Regions from separate parts of the Sphingobium sp. SG1 genome, predicted to be linked through region 1. Evidence: predicted binding sites of a transcription regulator. Region 1 holds the regulator's gene; each other region holds the start of a gene.
What was found. The regulator LexA, encoded in region 1, represses DNA repair genes until DNA is damaged. The targets are predictions, from matches to a motif close to GTTCCNCNCTTGTTCT.
Positions count from the first base shown of each region.

Region 1 (4,011 bases):
GCCGGCGACAAACTGACCGCGCATGACGGCATATTGACGCCCGGCAGGCATGTCCGCCCGCTCGGTTCCGATTTCCGCGCCGGCACGCTGCTGGTCAGCGCAGGCAGCCGCCTCACGCCGGGCCAGATCGCGCTTGCCGTCCTTGGCGGCCATGGCAGCCTGCCCGTCGGCGCCCGGCCCCGCATCGCCCTGCTCTCGACCGGCAATGAACTTGTTCCCCCCGGCGCGCCGACGCCGCCGGGCTATCTCCCCTCGTCCAACGCGCCGATGCTCGCGGCCCTGCTCGCCGCCCTGCCCTGCGACGTGATCGACCTTGGCATCGTGCCCGACGATCTCGCTGCCATGACGCAGGCGCTGGAACAGGCGGCACAGGCCGATATCATCGTCTCGACCGGCGGCGCCTCGGTCGGCGACCATGACTATGTCCGCCCCGCCTTCGCGGCCGCCGGCGGCACGCTCGATTTCTACAAGATCGCGATGCGGCCGGGCAAACCGCTGATGGCCGGGCGCCTCGGCAACGCCACCTTCCTCGGCCTGCCGGGCAACCCGGTCTCCGCCTTCGTCACCGGCACGCTGTTCCTCTGCCCGCTGGTGCGCCATCTCGCCGGATCGCGCGCGCCGCTGCCGCCGATCGTGCAGGCCCGCCTTGCCGCCCCACTCGGCCCAACGGCGGAACGCGACGATTATCTGCGCGCCTATCGCGGCGCCGACGGCATCGTCTCCGTCACATCGCAGGACAGCGCCGCCACCGCCGCCATGGCGCTGGCCGACTGCCTGATCCGCCGTCCGGCCGGTTCAGCCCCCGCCATTGCCGGCGACATGGTCGACATCATCCCCCTGACCGCCTGACTATCTGACTGCCTGACCGGCAAAAGCGGCGCATGGCTTAACGCGCTTGACTTGCCCCTTTCCGTTTCCTATGCGTTCTTCATTCGTTCCATGGAGGACCGCCGATGTTGACGCCCAAGCAGCAGGAATTGCTGAGCTTCATTCAGACCCGGCTGGAAGAAGGCGGCGTGTCCCCTTCGTTCGAGGAGATGAAGGACGCGCTCGACCTGCGCTCCAAGTCCGGCATCCACCGGCTGATCAATGCGCTGGAGGAGCGCGGCTTCATCCGCCGCCTGCCCAACCGCGCCCGCGCGCTCGAAGTGCTCAAGCTGCCCGATGCGATGCATCGCGCGCCGGCTCCGGCCATTCCGACGCCCAAGATATCGGCGCCCGCCGTGCTGCTGCCGACCGCCGCCAATGACGTGATCGAAATCCCGCTGCACGGCCGCATCGCCGCCGGCGTGCCGATCGAGGCGATGGAAAGCCACACCATGCTCTCCGTCCCCGCCGCCTTGCTCGGCTCGGGCGATCATTATGCGCTCGAAGTGTCGGGGGACTCGATGATGGAGGCCGGCATTCTCGACGGCGACTTCGCGCTGATCCAGCGCACCGATGTCGCGCGCGAAGGCCAGATCGTCGTCGCTCTGATCGACGACGCCGAAGCGACGCTCAAATATTTCCGCCGCGAAGGCAGCCGGGTTCGGCTCGATCCCGCCAATGCCGCCTATGAACCGCAAATCTACGATCCGCGCCAGGTCCGCATCCAGGGCAAGCTCGCCGGCCTGCTGCGCCGCTACAACTGACCGGCTTTTCGGGGCCGGCGGCGCACGATCCAAGGATGTGCGTCGCCGGGCCGATGGACGGTGTGAACTTTGCCGCTTTCAAGGCTAATCGACAGGCCGCCGGTGCGGGACAGCAGCCGGCGGTCAATCTTCATCCAGCGCGGTCGGCACCAATAAGGCAGGCCCCGGTCACTGATGACGATATCGGCCGCCGCGCAATCCCGCTCCAATATCGGCCGATCAACCAGCATCGCATTGCGCGTCACCAGCAAATGCCAGTCGCGCCCGTCCCGTGGCAACGTCACCGCACATAGATCAGTCGAGCAGCGCGACTGCTTCATCTTCGCGATCGCCTCCAGCGTCCCGTCATAGCCCGCGCTCTCGCTCAGCACGTCGCGGACATACTCACCCGCCCCCTCGCGCAGCAGCGCCATCGTCCCCGCTGGTGTCCGCACCGCGACATGCCGCCCGTCGCCGGTCACCACGATATCGGGCGGCGCCAGCGACGCGATGCCGATCAGGCCGATCGCGACCGGCCCCAGCCCCAGCCAGCGCCAGCGACTGCGCCAGAGCAGGCACCAGAGACCTCCCACCAGGATGACCGCGAACAGCCCGCCCGGCACCGCCGGCGCCAGCATCACCGCCATCGGGCTCGCCGCCACGCCATGCGCCACCGCTAGCAACAGCGCGATCGCCTTGGCCGTGAGCCACCAGAAGGGCGCGCCCAGCCCGACGAGGTCGAAGCCCAGCGCCAGCGCCTCCAGCGGCATGATGACGAAGGTGGTGAGCGGGATCGCGACCAGATTGGCCACCGCGCCCAACAAACCTGCCTTGTGAAAATGGAAAAGGGCGATCGGCGCCAGCACCATTTCGATGGCAAGGCCGGTCATCAGCATCGCCGCCACCGTCCGCCCGGCCTTGCGCAACCAAGGCTCGTCCCGCGCCATCGCGAACGCCTTGAACCGCCGATGCTCGCCCAGCGCCACCAGCGCGACCACGGCGGCAAAGCTCATCTGGAAGCTTGGGCCGATCAGCGCCTCTGGCCAGAAGACCAGCACCACCAGCGCCCCGGTCGCCACTAGCCGCAGGGTGATCGCCTCGCGCCCCAGCGCCAGCCCGCCCAGCACCAGCAGCGCCGCGATGCAGGATCGCACCGTCGGCACCTCCGCGCCGGTCAGCAGCGTATAGCCGATCCCCGCCAGCGCGCCCCCGGCCGCCGCGATCAGCATCAGCGGCCAGTCCAGCGCCGCGCGCGGGATCAGCGCCAGCAGGCGCAACAGCAGGAATATCACCGCCCCGATCAGCGCCGTCACATGCAGCCCGCTGATCGAGAGAAGATGGGCAAGGCCACTACGCCGCATCGCCTCCGCATCCGCTTCGGCAATCGCGCCCTGGTCGCCGGTCGCCAGCGCCACCGCAATCCCCGCCGGTGCGCCCGCCACCTGTCCGCTGATATGATCGAACAGTCGCGCCCGCAGCGTCGCCCCCTCGCGCGCCTGCTCCACCATTTCGACCGGCGCCAGCGCCCGCCCGGTCGCCCCGATCCCCTGGAAATAGGCGCGTCGCGCGAAGTCGAACGCCCCCGGCACGCTCGGCGGCGCGGGCGGCATCAGCCGCACGCGAAAGCGCAGCACCGCCCCCTTGCCCAGCCCTTCGGGCACATCCGCCTCCGCGATATTCACCCGGATCGCCGCGGGCAGCGCCGGCGCCTCGATCGGCCGCAGCCCCACCCGCACCATCTGCTGCGCCGGCAGCTTGGCAACCGCCGTCACCGTGCCGGTCACCTGTGCGAATATGGGACGGGCCAGCGGCGGCTGACCCAGCCATGTCGCCTTACCCCAGACCAGCAGGCAACCAACACAAGCCAACAAGCCGCCCGCCACCAGCATGTGCCGCAATCGTGCGCCCACCGGCAGCAACAGCGCCAGACAGGCCAGCCCCAGCGCCCCGCAGCAACAGGCCAACCAATGTGCCGGCCCCGGCAGCACGAACCAGCCGGCAATGCCCGCGCCCAGCGCCACCGGCACCCACAAGGCGAGCTGTTCGCGCTCCACCTCCAGCCATTGTTCGATCCGCGCAAATCCATTGTGCGCAATACGCACCGTCCTGCGCCCAACGGACGTTTGTCGTGGCTCAAAAGCCATGCTAGGGGGCGTCGCATCCATGGATCAGGCAGGAAGAATGTCAGCGAATATGACGGCAAGTGCAACGGGATTGAACAAGCAGGTGGTGACCCGTTTCGCCCCGTCTCCAACGGGCTTCCTGCATATTGGCGGCGCCCGCACCGCGCTGTTCAACTGGCTGTTTGCGCGCCATCATGGCGGCAAGTTCCTGCTCCGCATCGAGGATACCGATCGCGCCCGCTCCACCGAGGAAGCTGTGGCAGCCATTTTCGACGGCC
Region 1 is NZ_JBVVOJ010000015.1:49,838-53,848, forward strand. It holds gene AC0KVN_RS22490 (molybdopterin molybdotransferase MoeA) at 1-849, shown strand, start outside; gene lexA (transcriptional repressor LexA) at 954-1,631, shown strand; gene AC0KVN_RS22500 (ComEC/Rec2 family competence protein) at 1,622-3,754, opposite strand; gene gltX (glutamate--tRNA ligase) at 3,804-4,011, shown strand, end outside.

Region 2 (4,011 bases), on a different contig from region 1:
CCGTATCCGGGTCAGGTCGCAAGCCCGGCGTCACCGTATCGGGATCAGGACGCAGGCCCGGCGTCACAGTGTCAGGATCAGGACGCAGCCCCGGCGTCACCGTATCCGGATCGGGTCGCAGGCCCGGCGTCACAGTGTCAGGATCAGGACGCAGCCCCGGCGTCACCGTATCAGGATCAGGCCGCAAGCCCGGCGTCACCGTGTCCGGATCAGGACGCAAGCCCGGCGTCACCGTATCAGGATCAGGCCGCAGTCCCGGTGTCACCGTGTCAGGATCAGGACGCAAGCCCGGCGTCACCGTATCCGGATCAGGACGCAGACCCGGCGTCACCGTATCGGGATCAGGACGCAGCCCCGGCGTCACCGTATCGGGATCGGGCCGCAGTCCCGGTGTCACCGTATCGGGATCGGGCCGCAGTCCCGGCGTCACCGTATCAGGATCAGGCCGCAAGCCCGGCGTCACCGTATCGGGATCAGGCCGCAAACCCGGCGTCACCGTATCCGGGTCAGGCCGCAGACCCGGCGTCACCGTATCCGGATCAGGGCGTAGGCCCGGCGTCACCGTATCCGGATCAGGTCGCAAGCCCGGCGTCACCGTGTCCGGGTCGGGCTGCAACCCTGGCGTCACCGTTCCCGGACCAGGACGCAGACCTGGCGTCACTGTATCAGGATCAGGCCGCAAGCCCGGCGTCACCGTATCAGGATCAGGTCGCAAACCCGGCGTCACCGTGTCCGGATCAGGCCGCAAACCCGGCGTCACCGTGTCCGGATCAGGACGCAGTCCCGGCGTCACCGTGTCCGGATCGGGCCGCAGACCTGGTGTTACCGTATCGGGATCAGGCCGTAAGCCCGGCGTCACTGTATCCGGATCAGGACGCAGTCCCGGCGTCACCGTGTCCGGATCAGGACGCAGCCCCGGCGTCACCGTATCGGGGTCAGGTCGCAATTCGGGTGTCGGTGTATCAGGGTCCGGGCGGACTTCCGGCGTCACTGTGTCGGGATCCGGCCGCGCCTCCGGCGTGATGGGAACGGGCACCGGCCGCAATTCGGGCGTCACGATTTCGGGATCAGGATGCAATTCCGGCGTCACCGTATCCGGATCAGGGCGCAGTCCCGGCGTTACCGTGTCGGGGTTCGGTCGCAACTCCGGCGTCACCGTATCCGGATCAGGGCGCAGTCCCGGCGTTACCGTGTCGGGGTTCGGCCGCAGTTCCGGCGTCACGGTCTCGGGCAAGGGCCGCAGGCCGGGCGTGATCAAATCCGGATTGGGGCGCAACCCCGGCGTTACCGTATCCGGCAAGGGGCGCAGCCCCGGCGTCACCGTATCCGGGTTTGGCCGCAATTCCGGCGTGATCAGATCGGGCAGTTCCGGGTCGGGCCGGTTCCAGTGGTCGGGAAAATTGATGCCGCCCGGATGCTGGTCGGCCGAATCGACGAAATTGTCATATTCCGCATATTCGGTGCGAATATGGGCGAACAGATTATGGGTGCCGCCATTTTCCCGCACGATGGGCGATACCGTCAGGTGCAGGCCGGTATCGGGCTGGGTCCAACTGTCCACCCGCTCCCCGGTCTCGGGAAAGACGACGAAAAACTCGCCCGGATCGACGCCGGACAGCCACACCGAATGGTCCTTGCCCTCGGTCCAGCCCAGGAAGATGATCCGCCCCGCCGGCGTCTCGCTCTGGGCCATGGCCCCGGTCGTCGCCAATGTCATGCCCGCGACGCTGCCCGCCACGCTCAGGACGCCCGCATGCCAATGGAGCCGCCAATAGGTCATGCCCCGTTTCTACGTGCGATCCCATAGCCGCTGCCATCCATGGAAACCCCGAGACAGGCCGAGACGCTCCCGCAGCCGAACCAGAAACGCCCTCCGGCCGGTGCAGCGCGCCATCGTCCACGCCCCGCCATCTTCCCCTGGCCGCTCCCCCTTCCTATCTTGCCTCCCGACCGGGCAACGCCCCTTGCCCCCACGGAACAAATCTGGAACAACGCCCCCATGAGTCTGACCCATATTTCGGTGCGCGGCGCGCGCGAGCATAATCTCAAGGGCGTGGACGTCGATCTGCCCCGCGACAGCCTGATCGTCATCACCGGCCTGTCCGGCTCGGGCAAGTCCAGCCTCGCCTTCGACACCATCTATGCCGAGGGGCAGCGTCGCTATGTGGAGTCGCTCTCCGCCTATGCGCGCCAGTTCCTGGAGATGATGCAGAAGCCCGATGTCGAGCATATCGAGGGCCTCAGCCCCGCCATCTCGATCGAGCAGAAGACCACCAGCCGCAACCCGCGCTCCACGGTCGCGACCGTCACCGAGATTTACGACTATATGCGCCTGCTCTGGGCGCGCGTCGGCATCCCCTATTCGCCCGCCACCGGCGAGCCGATCAGCGCCCAGACCGTCAGCCAGATGGTCGACCGCGTCATGCTCCTGCCCGAAGGCACCCGTTTCTACCTGCTCGCCCCGGTCGTGCGCGGCCGCAAGGGCGAATATCGCAAGGAACTGGCCGAGTGGCAGAAGGCGGGCTACACCCGCGTCCGCATCGACGGCGAGTTGTATCTGATCGAGGATGCCCCCGCCCTCGACAAGAAATACAAGCATGACATCGAGGTCGTGGTCGATCGCCTGGCGGTCAATGCCGACATGGCCACCCGCCTCGCCGACAGTTTCGAGCAGGCGCTCAAGCTCGCCGACGGCCTCGCCTTTGTCGACCTGGCCGAGGGCGTCGTCCCCGGCCGCGAGGACGAAGCGCAATCCGCGGGCAAGATGAAGAATGCCGGCATCCCCGCCAACCGCATCGTCTTTTCCGAGAAATTCGCCTGCCCGGTCAGCGGCTTCACCATTCCCGAGATCGAGCCGCGCCTCTTTTCCTTCAACGCCCCGATGGGCGCCTGCCCGGCCTGCGACGGCCTGGGCGAGCGGCAGGAGTTCGACCCCGAACTGGTCGTCCCCAACGAAGCCCTCTCGCTCAAGAAGGGCGCCGTCGTCCCCTGGGCCAAGTCCAACCCGCCCAGCCCCTACTATATGCAGGTCCTGGGCTCCCTCGCCAAGGAATTCGGCTTCAGCCTCGACACCGCCTGGGCCGATCTGCCGGGCGAAGTGAAGCTCATCATCCTCCACGGCACCGGCGGCAAGCCCGTTACCCTGCGCTTCGTCGACGGCAAGAAGAGCTACGAGGTCAAGAAGCCGTTCGAGGGCGTAATCGGCAACCTCAATCGCCGCTTGCTCCAGACCGAAAGCGCCTGGATGCGCGAGGAACTGTCCAAGTACCAGACCGCCATGCCCTGCGAGACCTGCCACGGCGCCCGCCTCAAGCCCGAGGCGCTCGCGGTCAAGATCGCCGGCGAGGACATTAGCGTCTCCACCCGCCGCTCGGTGGTGGACGCGCTCGCCTTCTTCACCGCTATGCCCGACGCGCTCAATGACCAGCAGAACCAGATCGCCCGCGCCATCCTCAAGGAAATTGTCGAGCGCCTCGGCTTCCTCAACAATGTCGGCCTCGACTATCTGAACCTCGACCGCACATCAGGCACCCTGTCGGGCGGCGAAAGCCAGCGCATCCGCCTCGCCAGCCAGATCGGCTCGGGCCTCTCGGGCGTCCTCTACGTCCTCGACGAACCCTCGATCGGCCTGCACCAGCGCGACAATGACCGGCTGCTCGTCACCCTCAAGCGCCTGCGCGACCTCGGCAACAGCGTCATCGTCGTCGAGCATGACGAGGATGCGATCCGCGCCGCCGACTATATTGTCGACATGGGGCCGGGCGCCGGCGTCCATGGCGGCACCATCGTCGCGCAGGGCACCCTGCCCGAACTGCTGGCGCACAAGGACAGCCTGACCGCGGACTATCTCAACGGCACTCGCCGCATCGAAGTGCCCGCCAAGCGCCGCAAGGGCTCGGGCAAGAAGCTCACCGTCCACAATGCCCGCGCCAACAACCTCACCGGCGTCACCGCGTCGATCCCGCTCGGCACCTTCACCTGCATCACCGGCGTCTCGGGATCGGGCAAGTC
Region 2 is NZ_JBVVOJ010000003.1:17,270-21,280, forward strand. It holds gene AC0KVN_RS08055 (autotransporter domain-containing protein) at 1-1,780, opposite strand, end outside; gene uvrA (excinuclease ABC subunit UvrA) at 2,000-4,011, shown strand, end outside.
Region 2: uvrA (excinuclease ABC subunit UvrA) is a predicted target of LexA. The motif match lies at 1,975-1,990, and genes of this name have one in related genera.

Region 3 (4,011 bases), on a different contig from region 1:
GGCGCAGTTGGGGATCATCGCCACCGGCTTGCCCGCTGCATGGCAGGGATAGTCGTGGATCTTGATGTCGAGCACGGTGGCCAGGCCACCCAGGCCCTGCGCGCCGATGCCCAGCGCATTGACCTTGTCGAACAGCTCGATGCGCAGTTCCTCGATCTTGTTCTGCGGACCGCGTGCCTTGAGTTCGCCCATGTCGATCGGGTCCATCAGGCTTTCCTTGGCCAGCGCCACGGCCTTTTCCGCCGTGCCGCCGATGCCGATGCCCAGCATGCCCGGCGGGCACCAGCCCGCGCCCATCTGCGGCACCATTTCCAGCACCCAGTCGACGATCGAATCGCTGGGGTTCATCATCTTGAACTTGGTCTTGTTTTCCGAGCCGCCGCCCTTGGCCGCGACGTCGATCGTCACCTTGTTGCCCGGCACCATTTCCACGTTCAGCACGCAGGGCGTGTTGTCCTTGGTGTTCTGGCGGCTGAAGGCGGGATCCTTCAGGATCGAGGCGCGCAGGCGGTTTTCCGGGTTGAGGTAAGCGCGGCGCACGCCCTCGTCGATCACCTCCTGCATCGACCGGCTATTATCGTCCAGCCGGCACTCCATGCCCCACTTCACGAAGACATTGACGATGCCGGTGTCCTGGCAGATCGGGCGGTGGCCTTCGGCGCACATGCGGCTGTTGGTCAGGATCTGGGCGATGGCGTCCTTCGCCGCCGGATTGGCTTCGGCCTCATAGGCCTTACCCAGTGCCCGGATATAATCCATCGGGTGATAGTAGGAAATGAACTGGAGTGCGTCGGCGACGCTCTCGATGAGGTCGGCGGTCTTGATGACGGTCATCTACCCTGGTCCCTATTCTTGCGGCCCGCCTCTGCACGGCAGGTCCCTGCAAGGCGGGGCTATAGGCCTTTGAGACGATGAGTCCAGAAGAGGGTTGCGGTTCAGGACGCAAGCGGCCCGTCGGCAAAGGGAAAATTCTGCCACCAGGGCTGCATCTCGCGCAGCACCCGCGCAAAGCTCGGCCGCGTCTCCAGCCGGTTCAGATAGGCGCCCAGCACCGGATGGCCGGCGCGCAGCGGCACGATCCTGTCGGCATAATAAAGCGAGGGCGCCGCCGCGCAGTCGGCCAGCGACAGATGATCGCCCGCCGCCCAGCTCCGCCCGGCCAGCCGATCCTCCAGCACCGCATAGATGCTGCGCAGCGCCGCCACATTGGCCGCCACGCCATGGGGATCGCGCGCCTCCTCGGGGCGCAACCGGTCGGCGACCAGCGCCTGCATCGGCCCCATCACATAATTGTCGAACAACCGGTCCATCAGCCGCACCTCGATCGCCGCGTCGCCATCGACCGGGATGGGGCGGAAGGTGCCGGGTTCGTGCCGGCCCAGATATTCGACGATGATGCTCGCCTCCGCAATCGTCGCGCCGCGCACCGGGTCATGCAGCACGGGGAATTTGCCGAGCGGCCAGAGCGCCTGCCATTCGGCCAGCGCCGCCGCGTCCTCCAGGATGCGCGGGGTGAAGGGCGTGCCATTTTCATGAAAGGCGATCAGCACCTTCCAGCAATAGGAGGAGAGGGGATGGTAATAGAGGATCATGCCTGCCTCCCGATCGCTGCGGATGGATTCGCCAGCCTTCCCATCATCATAGCGTATCGCGCGGCGATATGCAGGGACGATAAAGGCAGCGATTCAACAGATTGTGGTCGTGTTCGTGCCTCTGCCCCCATGCCATGATTTTGTCGCCAATCGCGCGACGCGCGCATTTGCGTGGCAAGGCAAATTTATTTTTTAATTTCATGGGCCCCCCTTGTCTTTTCCAAGGCCCTTGGAAGTCCGCGCGTCGCTGCGCTATGGGGTGGCGTGTCAGCGACGAAACGAATCCAGGCGTCGATGAACCGAGTCCCCGAACTGTCATTTACCCTCTTGCGTGCCGGCGGGGCTGTGGCACTATCTGTGGTATCGGGACCAAGGGGGTCACCCAATAGATTGTGATTGCATTGCCGGACCTGCTTCCGGCGATATGGGGCTTTTGTCCTTGCGATCGGATCGGTTGACCCCATTTCTGTCCCGGCCCGATCGGGTTCATGCTATGATGTCTGGGTGCGCCCCGGCATCGCTGGACCGAATCGAACGGAACAGGAACAATCGGGGGCTCGCATGGACTTTCGAGATAGTGAACAAGGTGGAAACGGCGACGTGGCGACGGTAATGGACGAGCGTATCGAGGATCTGGTGGACAAGGCCGAGCCCAAGGCTGCCAAGGGCAAGGCGACCGAGTCCGCGTCGTCCAAGATTCATGAGCGTCGCTTTCATGTCGTGACGGATTCGTCGCGCGATGCGCTGCTGACCGAATTCGGCAAGGACACGCTGAACGATCGCTATCTGCTGCCCGGCGAGAGCTATCAGGATCTGTTCGCCCGCGTCGCCGCCGCCTATTCGGACGATGCCGATCATGCGCAGCGCGTCTATGACTATATCTCCAAGCTCTGGTTCATGCCGGCGACGCCCGTGCTGTCGAACGGCGGCACCGGCCGCGGCCTGCCGATCAGCTGCTATCTGAACTCGGTCGACGACAGCCTGGAAGGCATCGTCAACACCTGGAACGAGAATGTCTGGCTCGCCTCGCGCGGCGGCGGCATCGGCACCTATTGGGGCAGTGTGCGCGGCATCGGTGAGCCGGTCGGCCTCAATGGCAAGACCAGCGGCATCATCCCCTTCGTCCGCGTGATGGATTCGCTGACCTTGGCGATCAGCCAGGGTTCGCTGCGTCGCGGCTCGGCCGCCTGCTATCTCGACGTCTCCCACCCGGAGATCGAGGAGTTCCTTGAAATCCGCAAGACGAGCGGCGACTTCAACCGCAAGGCGCTCAACCTGCACCATGGCGTGCTGCTGACCGACGAGTTCATGGAAGCGGTGCGCGACGGCAGTGATTTCAACCTGCGCAGCCCCAAGGACCAGTCGGTGCGCGGCACCGTCAATGCCCGCGCGCTGTTCCAGAAGCTGGTCGAGGTCCGCCTTGCCACCGGCGAACCCTATATCGTCTTCTCCGACACGGTGAACCGGATGATGCCCAAGCATCACCGCGACCTGGGGCTCAAGGTCTCGACGTCGAACCTCTGCTCGGAAATCACCCTGCCGACGGGTCGCGACCATCTCGGCCAGGATCGCACGGCGGTCTGCTGCCTCTCCTCGATGAACCTGGAAACCTGGGATCAGTGGAAGGATCATCCGACCTTCGCGGAAGACATCATGCGCTTCCTCGACAATGTGCTGCAGGACTATATCGACCGGGCCCCTCCGGAAATGGCCCGCGCCAAATATAGTGCCAGCCGCGAACGCTCGGTCGGCCTGGGCGTCATGGGCTTCCACAGCTTCCTGCAGGCACGCGGCATCCCGTTCGAAGGCGCCATGGCCAAGTCGTGGAACCTGCGCATCTTCAAGCATATCAATGCCAAGGTGAACGAGGCGTCGATGATGCTGGCGCAGGAGCGCGGGCCGTGCCCCGACGCCGCCGATCAGGGCGTGATGGAACGGTTCAGCTGCAAGATGGCGATCGCGCCGACCGCGTCGATCTCGATCATCTGTGGCGGCACCTCGGCCTGTATCGAGCCGATCCCGGCGAACATCTACACCCACAAGACGCTCTCGGGCAGCTTTGCGGTGAAGAATCCCTATCTGGAAAAGCTGCTGGTCGAAAAGGCCAAGGATTCGAGCGCTGTATGGAACTCGATCCTGGAACGCGGCGGTTCGGTCCAGCATCTCGACTTCCTCACCCAGGAAGAAAAGGATGTGTACAAGACCAGCTTCGAGATCGACCAGCGCTGGCTGCTCGAACTGGCGGCCGATCGCACCCCCTATATCGATCAGGCCCAGTCGCTGAACCTGTTCATCCCGGCCGATGTCGAGAAGTGGGATCTGCTGATGCTCCACTTCCGCGCCTGGGAACTGGGCATCAAGTCGCTCTATTATCTGCGCTCCAAGTCGGTGCAGCGCGCTGGCTTTGCCGGTGGCGTGG
Region 3 is NZ_JBVVOJ010000007.1:78,748-82,758, reverse strand. It holds gene AC0KVN_RS16270 (fumarate hydratase) at 1-834, opposite strand, end outside; gene AC0KVN_RS16265 (glutathione S-transferase family protein) at 936-1,592, opposite strand; gene AC0KVN_RS16260 (ribonucleoside-diphosphate reductase subunit alpha) at 2,205-4,011, shown strand, end outside.
Region 3: AC0KVN_RS16260 (ribonucleoside-diphosphate reductase subunit alpha) is a predicted target of LexA. The motif match lies at 2,171-2,186, and genes of this name have one in related genera.

Region 4 (4,011 bases), on a different contig from region 1:
TTTCGAACGGGTATCGAACTTTCGCGGCGGCCATGCATTGATGCGCTGTGGACCCCCTGCGGAAGAGGGGCCGGAGGCGTTCGCCGCCTATGCCGAACGCCGGCGCAGATCGGACCCCGACCTGTGGCTAGTGGAGCTTGATATCGCGGATGCGGAACGGTTCGCCGCTGAAACGATCTGCTGATCGTTGACTCCTTGCACGCGCGCGGGCAATGGCGGCCGACGCTGAACGCGCAGGTTGCCTGCATTCGTCCATGGGGGGCGGGCCGGTAAACACGCAGACGGGGGGCGGCCGAACGTCACAGAATATCGGTTACAATCGACGTTTCTGGCCAATAACCGCACGATTTTGAGCAATAATGAGTTTTCGTCTGAAGGCCGCGATCATCGCGGCATTTACGCTGTCGGCCGCTGCGGCTGTTACGGCGTCGGACATGTCGAGTGCCAGCGAGGCCTCCCTGTCCACGGTTTCTCTTCCGGAAACCGCCGCGCTGACTAGCGCACCCACGGTCGGCACCAAGCCCGCCGTCGTTTTTGCTGCGCCGCAAGAAGTCGCGCAGTCGCTGGATTCCGGCTCCAAGGCTGGCAGCAATTTTTCGACCGATATCGAGCCCAAGGCCGAGACCCTGGCAGCCCTGGTTGATGCGCAAGGCGCTCCCGAGGATGTCGAAGGCGACATGAAGTGCCTGGCCGGTGCAGTCTATTTCGAATCCAAGGGTGAAACGCTGGAGGGCCAGCTGGCCGTTGCCCGCGTCATCATCAACCGCGCCAAGTCGGGCCGCTTCGCCAGCAGCCTGTGCGGCGTCATCTATCAGCCGAGCCAGTTCAGCTTCGTGCGTGGTCACGGCATGCCGCCGATCAACATCGCCAGCGATTCCTGGCGCGAGGCCGTCGCGATCGCGCAGATCGCCCTGGACGACAGCTGGGACAGCCAGGCCGAAGGCGCACTGTTCTTCCATGCCCGCCGCGTGTCGCCGGGCTGGGGCAAGACCAAGCTGGCGTCGATCGACAATCACGTCTTCTATCGCTGATCCGCGCTCACCGCGCGACAGTGACGCCCTTTTGAAGGCCGGTTCGGACCCCATGTCCGAATCGGTCTTTTCTTTTGTTCCCTTCCTGTTCTAGTTTGGTGCCATGACCATCCAAGACGCCGCCCAAGACGCCGATCGCTGTTCACCGCTGACCGACGGGACCGCGCTGGCAGTTGCGCGCGGCACGCTGCGCCTGTTCCACCGCCATGACATGAACGGCATATTGGAAGTGCCGCTGCCCAATGGCCGGCGGGCCGACATCATGGCGATCGACACTGCCGGGCGCCTGACCATCGTCGAGATCAAGTGCAGCCGGGCGGATCTGCTGGGCGACATGAAATGGCCGGATTATTTCGACTATTGCGACCGCTATTTCTGGGCGGTGCCATCGGGCTTCGACACCAGCCTGTTCGACAGCGAGGCGCTGTGGCCGGCCCGCACCGGCCTGATCGTCGCGGACCAATATGATGCCGAACTGGTGCGCGCCGCGCCGTTCGAGCCGCTGGCCGCCGCCCGGCGCAAGGCAGAGACGCTGCGCTTCGCCCGCCGCGCGGCCCGCCGCCTGTCGGCGCTGGCGGACCCGGATTATGCGGCGGAACTGGGCTGGTAATATCAGAAAAGGATGGTAGATGCGCTCGCATCTGGAATTTCGATCGGCAGTTTATGCAGACGATGGGGCGGCCATTGCCCAGGTTCTGGCCGAACACCTGCCTCATTATGGCTTTCAAGCCCAGCCGATCATTCAGGAGGATTGGGGCTGGTGCGTTCCGATCGCGCATGAGGCCTTCTCACTGTGGATCGGATGCGGCCACTATCTGGAATATCCTGACGGTGTGCTTTGTTTCATCGAACCTTCACGGCCCTTTGTGAGACGTTGGTTTCGTCGCATAAGCACCATTGAGCCGGTGGAAAGGCTGGCTGATGCCCTAGAGGCGATTGTCGAAGCCAGTGGCGAAGCGAAGCATATCCGCTGGTGGACTGATGAGGAAGTGGCCGCGGGCTAAGCACGGCCACCCAATGTTTCAGAAAACCGGACCCTGGACCGGGCCCTTGGGCGCTGCGGCGTTGGCCTTGGCGGAATCGAGCGCTTCGACCAGGCCGGGGGTGCGGCTGTCGCGCTCGGCATAGTCGCGGGCAGACATGCCGGCGATGGTGTCGCGCTTGTCCGCATTGGCGCCCTGCGCCACCAGCAGGCGGACCAGGCCGATGTCGCGCAGTTGCACCGCGCGGATCAATGCGGTCTCGCCGCTGCCATTGGTCTTGTCGACCTGGGCACCGCGGGCGAGCAGCAGGCGCACGCCTTCCTCGTACCGGTTCTGCACGGCGAGCAGCAGCGGCGTGGTGCCATTATTGTCGGCAAGGTTCGGATTGGCGCCCTTCGACAGCATGAAGTTGAGCCATGTCGTGTCGCGGCGGCCGATGACGATGTGCAGCGCGGTTTCGCCGGTGGTGACGTCACGGCTGTTGATGACGGTCGAACCGGGCTTCTGCAGCAGTTCGGTCGCCTTGTCGCCGTCAGCGTCCTTCACCGCCTTGAGGAAGTTGTAATTGTTGGAAAACTGGGCCTGGGCCGCAACCGGGGCCATCAGTGCCAGGGTGATGGCGGCAGGCCGCGCCAGAAACAGCCAGGTGGAAAGTCCGCTCTTCATCCCAATCTTCATCGTCGCGCGCCCCGTTCGATTTGCAAATCGGCCCATAGCAAGGCATGGCAGGCGACACCATGAACAAAGCGCTGATCTCGCTCGCCCTGCCGCTTCTGGCCTTGCTGACGGCATGCAATATGGGGGCTGGTGGCAACGCATCAAGCGGCGAGAGCGAACAGGGCAATCTGGTCGGTGCGCGCATCGGCGCGCCCTTCACCCTGACCGACCAGGACGGCAAGACCGTGCATTGGGACGATTATAAGGGCCAGTATCGGATCGTCTATTTCGGCTACACCTATTGCCCGGATGTCTGCCCGGTCGATCTGCAGCGGATCATGCAGGCGTTCAGCGCCTTCGAGAAGGCAGCACCCGCCCGCGCCGCGAAGGTGCAGCCGATCTTCATCAGCGTCGATCCCAAGCGGGACACGCCGGCGGTACTGAAAACCTATGTCGCGGCCTTCCACCCGCGCCTCGTCGGCCTGACCGGCACGCCGGAGCAGATCGCGAAGGTGGCCAAGGACTTCGTCGTCCTCTACAATGCGGAAAAGCCGGAAGGGGCGAGCGACTATCTGGTCAGCCATAGCCGCACGCCCTATCTGTTCGGGCCGGACGGCAAGCCGATCGCACTGGTGCCGGTGGATGATCCGGGCACGCCGGACGTGGACGAGGGCGCACCCGATATCGTGCGCGCCTTTCTCGAAAAATGGGTCAAGTGACATTTGGACTTCTGGGACAAGCCCCTCGACAAGCTGAACCGCGCCGAATGGGAAGCGCTGTGCGACGGTTGCGGCAAATGCTGCCTGCACAAGGCGGAAGATGAGGACACGGGCCGCATCTATCCGACCAATGTCGCCTGTCGCCTGCTCGACCGGCATAGCGGCCAATGCACCAACTATCCCGACCGGCGGCGGTTCGTGCCCGATTGTGTGCGACTGACCCCGGCCAAGGTGAAGCAGATCAACTGGCTGCCGCGCACCTGCGCCTATCGGCTGCGCGAGGCCGGCCTGCCGCTACCCGACTGGCATTATCTGGTCTGCGGCGATCGCGAGGCGGTGCATCGGGCCAAGGAATCTGTGCGCGGCTGGACCGTGGCGGAGGCCGATGCCGGCGATTGGGAACATCATCTTGTCGACCGAGAGCTCTGAGGCAGAAATACTGATCGATGGCGTCGCCATGCCGGTGCGGGTGCGCCGGTCGGCGCGGGCGCGCGCCTACAAGCTGACGATCGACGGGCTGCGCGGTGAATTGCGGCTGTCGCTGCCGGCGCGGGCGAACCTCAAGCGCGCGCTGGGTTGGGCGCAGGGGCATGAGGATTGGGTCCGGGCGCAGATGGCGGT
Region 4 is NZ_JBVVOJ010000011.1:80,624-84,634, forward strand. It holds gene AC0KVN_RS20205 (DUF1491 family protein) at 1-184, shown strand, start outside; gene AC0KVN_RS20210 (cell wall hydrolase) at 360-1,031, shown strand; gene AC0KVN_RS20215 (MmcB family DNA repair protein) at 1,135-1,641, shown strand; gene AC0KVN_RS20220 (hypothetical protein) at 1,661-2,035, shown strand; gene AC0KVN_RS20225 (ankyrin repeat domain-containing protein) at 2,054-2,692, opposite strand; gene AC0KVN_RS20230 (SCO family protein) at 2,737-3,390, shown strand; gene AC0KVN_RS20235 (YcgN family cysteine cluster protein) at 3,394-3,819, shown strand; gene AC0KVN_RS20240 (M48 family metallopeptidase) at 3,776-4,011, shown strand, end outside.
Region 4: AC0KVN_RS20215 (MmcB family DNA repair protein) is a predicted target of LexA. The motif match lies at 1,108-1,123, and genes of this name have one in related genera.